Regions from separate parts of the Serratia surfactantfaciens genome, predicted to be linked through region 1. Evidence: predicted binding sites of a transcription regulator. Region 1 holds the regulator's gene; the other holds the start of a gene.
What was found. Region 1 encodes PurR, which represses purine synthesis genes. Its sites were predicted from a motif close to CANGCAAACGTTTGCNTG; they were not measured.

Region 2: raiA (ribosome-associated translation inhibitor RaiA) is a predicted target of PurR. The motif match lies at 1,887-1,904, and genes of this name have one in related genera.

The regions. Positions count from the first base shown of each region.
Region 1 covers NZ_CP016948.1:1,636,803-1,641,014, forward strand. Annotated here, with positions in the region: gene punC (purine nucleoside transporter PunC) at 1-400, opposite strand, end outside; gene punR (DNA-binding transcriptional activator PunR) at 524-1,468, shown strand; gene purR (HTH-type transcriptional repressor PurR) at 1,465-2,490, opposite strand; gene cydH (cytochrome bd-I oxidase subunit CydH) at 2,815-2,904, shown strand; gene sodB (superoxide dismutase [Fe]) at 2,967-3,545, opposite strand; gene ATE40_RS07860 (C40 family peptidase) at 3,745-4,212, opposite strand, start outside.
Region 2 covers NZ_CP016948.1:204,625-208,836, forward strand. Annotated here, with positions in the region: gene pheA (bifunctional chorismate mutase/prephenate dehydratase) at 1-998, opposite strand, end outside; Phe leader region at 1,041-1,167, opposite strand; gene ATE40_RS24545 (hypothetical protein) at 1,119-1,166, opposite strand; gene raiA (ribosome-associated translation inhibitor RaiA) at 1,290-1,631, opposite strand; gene bamD (outer membrane protein assembly factor BamD) at 1,943-2,674, opposite strand; gene rluD (23S rRNA pseudouridine(1911/1915/1917) synthase RluD) at 2,806-3,783, shown strand; gene yfiH (purine nucleoside phosphorylase YfiH) at 3,783-4,212, shown strand, end outside.

The DNA of each region.
Region 1 (4,212 bases):
TGGCGAACACGCGATTGGCCTGACCTTCACGATAACGGTCGACCACCAGCGCTTGCCAGATGGCGGTGGCGGAACAGACGCCGACCGCCTGAATAAAGCGCAGGATCCACAGCTGCAGGGCGTTTTCCACCCACAGCATGCCGAGGCAGCCGAGGGCGAACAGCGTCAGGCCAATCAATAATACCGGTTTACGCCCCAGGCGATCGGAGAGCGGCCCCCACAGCAGCTGCGCGAAGGCGAAGCCGGCCAGGAAGATGCTCAGGCTGGCGCTCACGGCGCCGGCGGAGATTTGCAGTTCTTCGCGCATGGCGCCGAAGGCAGGCAGATACATATCGGTCGCCAGATAACCCAACATGCTCAGGCCGGCGAGGTAGAACATAAAGCCAAAAGAATTTCGCATGGTATTTCTCGTTAATATTTTAGTATCGCAGGTTTTTAGCGCCGGCCAGTGTATCCGGCTGGATCTCTGCTTGTGAAACGGTAATATTTGCAAAGTGCTGTTAAAAAAATTGAAGGCAAAGCGATGTGGTCTGAATATTCACTTGAAGTCGTCGACGCGGTAGCGCGCACCGGCAGTTTCAGCGCGGCGGCGCAGGAGCTGCACCGGGTGCCGTCGGCGGTGAGTTATACCGTGCGGCAGCTGGAGCAATGGCTGGCGGTGCCGCTGTTTGAGCGGCGTCACCGCGATGTGGAGCTGACGCCGGCCGGTGCGTTGTTTATCAAGGATGCGCGAGCTGTTATCAAAAAAATGCTCGACACCCGCCGGCACTGTCAGCAGGTGGCCAACGGTTGGCGCGGTCAGCTGAATATCGCGGTGGATATCATCGTCAAACCGCAGCGCAGCCGCCAGCTGGTGCTGGATTTCTACCGCCATTTCCCCGACGTCGAGTTGATGCTGCAACCCGAGGTGTTCAACGGCGTCTGGGATGCGCTGGCGGACGGCAGGGCGGACATGGCGATCGGCGCCACGCGTGCGGTGCCGGTCGGCGGCGGTTTTGCCTTCCGCGACATGGGCTATATGAACTGGCTGTGCGTAGTCAGCCCGCAACACCCGCTGGCGCAGCTGGCGGGGCCGCTGCATGACGATCAGTTGCGGCCGTACCCTTCGCTTTGTCTGGAGGACACCTCGCGCAATTTGCCCAAGCGCGTCACCTGGACGCTGGATAACCAGCGGCGGCTGGTGGTGCCGGACTGGACGTCGGCGCTCGACTGTTTGTGCGCCGGGCTGTGCGTCGGCATGATGCCGGCACATCGGGCGCTGCCGCTGGTGCAGCGCGGTGAGCTGAAGGCGTTGCAGCTGCAGCAGCCGTTTCCCGCCAGCCCTTGCTGCCTGACCTGGCAGCAGGATAAACCGTCACCGGCGATGAGTTGGCTACTGGCGTATCTGGGCGATGGGGAGACGCTGAATCAGGAGTGGCTGAGCGAGGCGGCGCCGGAAGCCGTGCAGGCTTCCGGCTCAGGGGATTAGCGGCGGTAGTCGATGAACGGGCCATCGGCGACCGAGCGGCGTTCGATCAGCTTCGGATGCACTTCGATCACCTGCGACTCTTCGCGCTTGCTGATGATGCGATCCAGCAGCATGGTGAAGGCCATTTCGCCCAGGCGTTCTTTCGGCTGATGAATGGTGGTCAGCGCCGGGGTGAAGTAGCGGGCGTTGCGCACGTTGTCGTAGCCGATTACGGAAATATCCTGCGGCACCCGCAGCCCCAGCTCGTCGGCGGCGCAGATGGCGCCCATCGCCATGATGTCACCGCCGCAGAATACTGCGGTCGGCCGCTGTTTTTGCGACAGGATCTGGTGCATCGCCTTGTAACCGGATTCCGGCTCGAAGTCGCCCTGTACGATCCACTCTTCGCGAATGTCGATCTGCGCTTCCTGCAGCGCTTTCATAAAGCCCTGATGGCGGCCGCCGCCGGTGTTGCGCGACAGCTGGCCCGGGATGGCGCCGATATCGCGGTGGCCGCGTTCGATCAGATAACGGCCGGCGAGATAGCCGCCTTCGAAGGCGTTATCGATGATGGTGTCGGTGAAGTCGCCGCGCGCCGCACCCCAGTCCATCACCACCATCGGGATGTTACGGTAGTCTTCCAGCATGCCCAGCAGCTGATCCGGGTATTCGGAACACATCACCAGCAGGCCGTCGACGCGCTTTTGCGCCAGCATCGCCAGGTAGGCGCGCTGTTTGTCCAGGTTGTTGTGCGAGTTGCACAGGATCAGGGTGTAGCCTTTGCTGTAGCAACTGTTTTCCACCGCTTCGATCACTTCGGCGAAGTAGGGGGCTTCACTCGAGGTGGCCAGCAGGCCGATCGACTTGGTGTGATTGACTTTCAGGCTGCGCGCCACGGCGCTCGGCGAGTAGTGCAGTTCTTTGATGGCGGCCCACACGGCCGCTTTGGTCTCTTCGGCGACGAAACGAGTCTTATTGATGACGTGCGAAACGGTGGTGGTGGAAACGCCCGCGCGTTTGGCCACATCTTTAATCGTTGCCATGTAAGGAATGACTCCTGAACTCACATGTTTACAGCATGTAAGTGTGATGTTAATCGTTTGCCTACGTAGATCCTTCTCCAGAGAAGCGAAAACTGAGTTTTTAGTGTGTTGAAGTCTTCAGCGCTTAATCAGGAGGGGCATGGATGCCGGTACGCAGTTGTGAACTGCGAATTTTGTCGCATATTGAGCAAAAGTGGAAGAGGTAATCGATATTATAAACCGGGAAATGATAACAAGATTTTATCGGCGAACTGTGGGAAAATGATTTGACGTACTAATTGTACGCCTTTTATCCTTAGGAAAGCCCATTTTAAAGGAGTTGTCATGGATACCGAATTGAAGATGTCGCTGTTCACCACCGTTTGCGCGCTGGCGGTCATTATCGCTTTCAGCTTCGTTGCCGCGTTGAACTGATTTCCCCCCGGCGCTAAAAAAGGCGCAGCCTGGCTGCGCCTCGTCACATCAGAAACCTGTGCTTACGCCAGGTTTTCCGCTGCGAAGGTCCAGTTGACCAACGCCCAGAAGTTTTCCAGGTATTTTGGACGCGCATTGCGGTAATCGATGTAATACGCGTGTTCCCACACGTCAACGGTCAGCAGCGGTTTGTCTTCACCGGTCAGCGGGGTTGCCGCGTTAGAGGTGTTGACGATCGCCAGCGCGCCGTCCGGTTTTTTCACCAGCCAGGTCCAGCCGGCGCCGAAGTTTTTCACGGCGGCATCGGTGAACTGCTCTTTGAACGCAGCGAAAGAGCCGAAGGACTTGACGATCGCCGCCGCCAGTTCGCCCTGCGGTTCACCGCCGCCCTGTGGCGACAGGCAGTGCCAGTAGAAGGTGTGGTTCCACACCTGCGCGGCGTTGTTGAACACGCCGCCGTTAGAGGTCTTGATGATCTCTTCGAGCGATTTGCCCTCGAACTCGCTGCCTTTCACCAGGTTGTTCAGGTTAACCACGTAGGTGTTGTGGTGTTTGCCGTAGTGGTATTCCAGGGTTTCGGCGGAGATGTGCGGCTCGAGCGCGTTTTTCTCATACGGTAATACAGGTAATTCAAACGACATTGCTTCCTCCTTTACAGCGCCATGTGCTTCCCGCCGGGGCGGGAACCGGATGGGCCGTTTTTTATTGTGGTCATTCAATCTTAACAATTTTCACCATAAAAAACAGGAGGAAAAGCGAGAAATGCGCGTGGGGAAGTGCGATGGGCGATAGCTTGAGCAGGCGGTTGCGACCGGGGCCGCAACCGCGCAGAGCGGGAAATTAACGAATGGTTTTCGGCGTCACTACGCGGCGTGCGCCGATGTAGTGGTTCTGCCAATAGTCGTTGTCGAGCTGGCTGATGCGGATCTCTTCGCCGGTGCGTGGCGACTGGATGAATTTGCCGTTGCCGAGGTAGACGCCGACGTGGTCCGCCACGCCGCGGTTGTTGATGCGGAAGAACACCAGATCGCCGCTTTCCAGCTCGCTTTTCTTGATCGGCGCCGCGTCACGCAGGTGATACATCTCGTTGGCGGTGCGCGGCATCTTGATTTTCACCACGTCTTTATAGGCGTAATAGATGAGGCCGCTGCAGTCGAAGCCGGTGCGCGGCGAGCTGCCGCCCCAGCGGTAAGGTTTGCCCATCTGGCCCATCAGCTTGGCCATCGCGGTCTGTTTGGCGTGCTGGTAGCGTTTCTTGTGCGCCGGGCTGAGTTTCAACGGCTTTTCTTCACGCGCCAGCTTGGCGGT
Region 2 (4,212 bases), 1.4 Mb from region 1:
TTGATCGGGCGTGACTCCAGTTTGGTCATGATAATGCCGTTGTCTCGCAGTACCAGCAGCGCTTCGACCAGCGCGCCGGATTGCTGGCCGGTCGCCATGATCAGCGTGGTTTTGGCCGGCACCTGTTCGGAGACGTCGATCGCTTTGCGCGCCAAGACGATGAAACGGGTGATATTTTGTTGCTGGTTGGCGAGGTTGTGCTCCAACACTTGCAGCCCGTACAGCGCGCCGCCGGCTTCGCTACCGAGCGCAGCCACCTTCGGTGAATTCAGCTTGGCGACTTTCTCCATCGCGGCGGCGGTGCTTTCGGTATATTCAATTTTCCAGTGCGGGAAGCGATTCAGGAACTGGCTGCACTGCTGGAACGGCTGCGGGTGGCTATAGACGGTTTCAATCTGGCTAAGATCGCTGTCGCCAGCGATCAGAACGCAGTGGTTGATCGGGTTAGTCAGCTCGCCGACGATCGACAGGCTGGTATGTTGCAGCAGATCATACACCTCGTTAATCGAGCCGGAGCTGGTGTTCTCGATCGGCAGAATGGCATAGTCCGCCTGGCCGGTTTCCACCTGGGCGAAGATATCCTGAAACTTCTGGCAGCCGCATTCGATCAGCCGATCAAAATGACGGGCGGCGTATTGGCGCGCCGCCAGATGCGAATAAGAGCCTTTAGGGCCGAGGAAGGCGATGCGGGCGGAGTGTTGGCTGACGGGGTTGAGCTGGTGCTGCAGCAGCGCCTGTTGGGTCAGGACGGAATCTTCGATAATCAGTTGAAACAGACGGGTGACGTAGAAGCCATCCAGGTCGTAAGGCTTGGCGGCGGCGATCAGCGCATCCAGCAGATCGCGCTCGCGCTCTTTATCGCGGATCGGGCGGTGAGAGTGCAGCTTGGTCTTGCCGACTTCGATCGCCAGCTCACGGCGTTCCGCCAGCAGAGCCAGCAGTTTCAAGTCCAGTGCGCTGATGCGCTCGCGCAGCACCAATAACGGGTTGTCAGTCATAATCAGCTTCCGCCTTCTGTTCTTATTCGTTGTAAAACAGCCATAAAAAAAGCCCCCTGTCTCCAGGAGGCCTTGTTGTTCGTCTTCGCATTCTTTCTCACACGACGAAACGCCTCCCAGTCAGGGGAAGGTAAAAAAGAATGCGAAGAAAAACGGTGTGCGTGGCATGGTCTACCTAAGGTTGTTGTGAACAGGTTTTAAAGTAACCGCTGGCTTTTAGCCCGTCAACAAAAATACCCGACAAAAAACGCGCCCTCGGGCGCGTTTGATGCGGCAATCGCAGTCGGACGGTTATTCCTGCTCTTGCGTGACTTCCGGCACGATGTCTTTCACGCTGGCATTGCAGCGGCGTGCTTCGCCTTTGTGCTGCACCTTGTTCAACTGGCGCTCCAGCTTGGCGATAAGCTCATTAACGGCGGTATACATGTCGTCATGCTTGGCGCTGGCGACCAGCGGGCCGTTAGGCGTGGTAATGGTAGCGTCGGCGACAAACCCTTGCGGCTCTTTGGATAAGACGATATGCGGGTTAATCAGCTGGGTCTGCCATTTTTCCAGTTTGGTGAGACGGTCTTCGACGTGATTGCGGATGGCGGGAGTGATATCCATTTGTTTGCTGGTAATGTTCAATGTCATATAACTTACCTCTCTGTCTTTCCGTCTTGGTGAGTCCAGCATACCCCGCTTTTTGTTTAAATGCGTGATGTGAATCACGATTTTTTGTCACTTTTTGCAAAGTTAGTTCAATCTGTGATTCAGCATCTGAATTGATTATCTAATGCTTGAGAGTTGCCGCCGGATGGCGCATTATCGATGAGTTGACCGGTGAATAGCGCTCGCTAACACCGTGTTTTTACTTGTGTATTTTTCCAGTAAAACCCGGTCGACGCCAATGAAAACGGCAGCCTGGGCTGCCGTTTGGTTTTTCTATCGTTGCCGATGCGCGATTATTGCGGGTTGGCGGCGATCACTTTGGCCACTTTGTCAGCCTGGCCGTTCAGCTGCAGCTGCTTGTAGGCATTTTCCATCAGCGGCAACACGTCGTGCGTCGCTTTGGTATCCGGGAATTCACGCAACATCTGCTCGGCGCGATTAACGACCGCGACGTAAGCACCGCGTTTAGTGTAGTATTCCGCCACCGAAAGCTCATACTTGGCCAAGCGGTCTTTCAGATACACCAAACGCTTGTTGGCGTCGGTTGCGTATTGGCTGTTCGGATATTGCTGAATCAACTGGCTGAAGTCGCGGAACGCAGCGCGAGCGTGCTGAGGATCGCGGTCCGAACGGTCAACCCCGAAGAAGCCCTGCAGCGCGCTGTCATCGAGCGCCATGTCGGTCAGACCACGCATGTACATCACGTAATCGATGTTCGGGTGCGTCGGGTTCAGGCGCATGAAGCGATCGATCGATGCCTGAGCCATCGGCAAGTCGGCAGCCTTATAGTAGGCGTAAATCAAATCCAGCTGGACCTGCTGGGAATACGGCCCGAAAGGATAGCGGTTGTCTAACGCTTCGAGTTGCGTAATCGCGCCCTTGAAGTTACCGTCCTGCAGTTTTTGCTGCGCGGTAGCATAGATTTCCGAAGGTGGGTTGTCGGGAACCGCATCCTTGGATGTGGAGCAACCTGCCAGCGCCAGGCTCAACGTGGCTGCCGCCACCAGATATTTCATACGCGTCATGACGTTTTGATTATCCTCAGGGTGTTATTCCGGGAGACTGTCCGTTAAGCTCCCGACAAAGACCAGGTACAATAGCACATTATATTAAACGGCATCGCCGTGAAAACCCAACGTTAACGAAGAAGCTGCATATGGCACAACAAGTACAACTCACCGCAACGGTGGCCGAATCTCAACTCGGACAACGTTTAGATCAGGCTTTGGCCGAATTGTTCCCTGATTATTCACGATCTCGCATAAAAGAGTGGATCCTGGGCGATCGGGTGAAGGTCAATGGCAAAACGTCAAACAAACCGAAAGAGAAGGTGCTGGGCGGAGAGGCGGTCGCCATCGATGCACAGATAGAAGAAGAAGCGCGTTGGGAGCCGCAGGACATTGCGCTGGACATCGTCTATGAAGACAGCGACATCCTGGTGATCAACAAGCCGCGCGATTTGGTGGTGCATCCTGGCGCCGGCAATCCGGACGGCACGGTGCTCAATGCGCTGCTGCATCACTACCCGGAAATCGCCGACGTGCCGCGCGCCGGCATCGTACACCGTCTGGATAAAGACACCACCGGCCTGATGGTGGTGGCGAAGACCGTACCGGCGCAAACTCGGCTGGTGGAAGCGCTGCAGGCGCGTGAAATCACCCGTGAATACGAAGCGGTGGCGATCGGCACCATGACGGCAGGCGGCACGGTAGAGGAGCCTATCGCGCGCCACTCCACCAAACGCACTCACATGGCGGTGCATCCGATGGGTAAACCGGCGGTGACGCATTATCGCATTATGGAGCACTTCCGTGCGCATACCCGCCTGCGTTTGCGCCTGGAAACCGGCCGTACTCACCAGATCCGCGTGCACATGGCCTACATCAGTCATCCGCTGGTGGGCGATCCGCTGTACGGCGGCCGTCCACGTCCGCCAAAGGGCGCTTCGGAAGCCTTCATCAACACGCTGCGCGGCTTTGACCGCCAGGCGCTGCACGCCACCATGCTGCGTTTGTACCATCCGATCAGCGGCATCCAGATGGAGTGGCATGCGCCGCTGCCGCAGGACATGGTCGATCTGATCAATGCGCTGAAGGCGGACACCGAAGAATTCAAAGATCAGATGGACTGGTAATGAACTCGCTCATTCTGCCCGACTGGCCGTTACCTCCCGGCGTTAAGGCCTGCAGCACCACGCGCGGTGGCGGCGTCAGCCTGCCGCCTTATGACTCGCTGAATCTCGGCGCCCACGTCGGCGACGAGGTGCAAGCGGTGAAGCGCAATCGGGAACGGCTGGTTATCGCCGCCGGTTTGCCGCAAATGCCGGTGTGGCTCGAGCAGGTACACGGCACTCGCGTGGTGACGTTGGCCGGGCAAGCGCCCGCCGATCTGCGGGCGGATGCGGTGTACAGCAATGTGCCGGGGCAGGTGTGCGCAGTGATGACGGCGGATTGTCTGCCGGTGCTATTCTGCTCGCAGCGCGGCGACGAAGTGGCCGCCGCTCACGCCGGTTGGCGTGGGTTATGCCACGGCGTGCTGGAGCAAACCGTAGCGGCGTTCAACG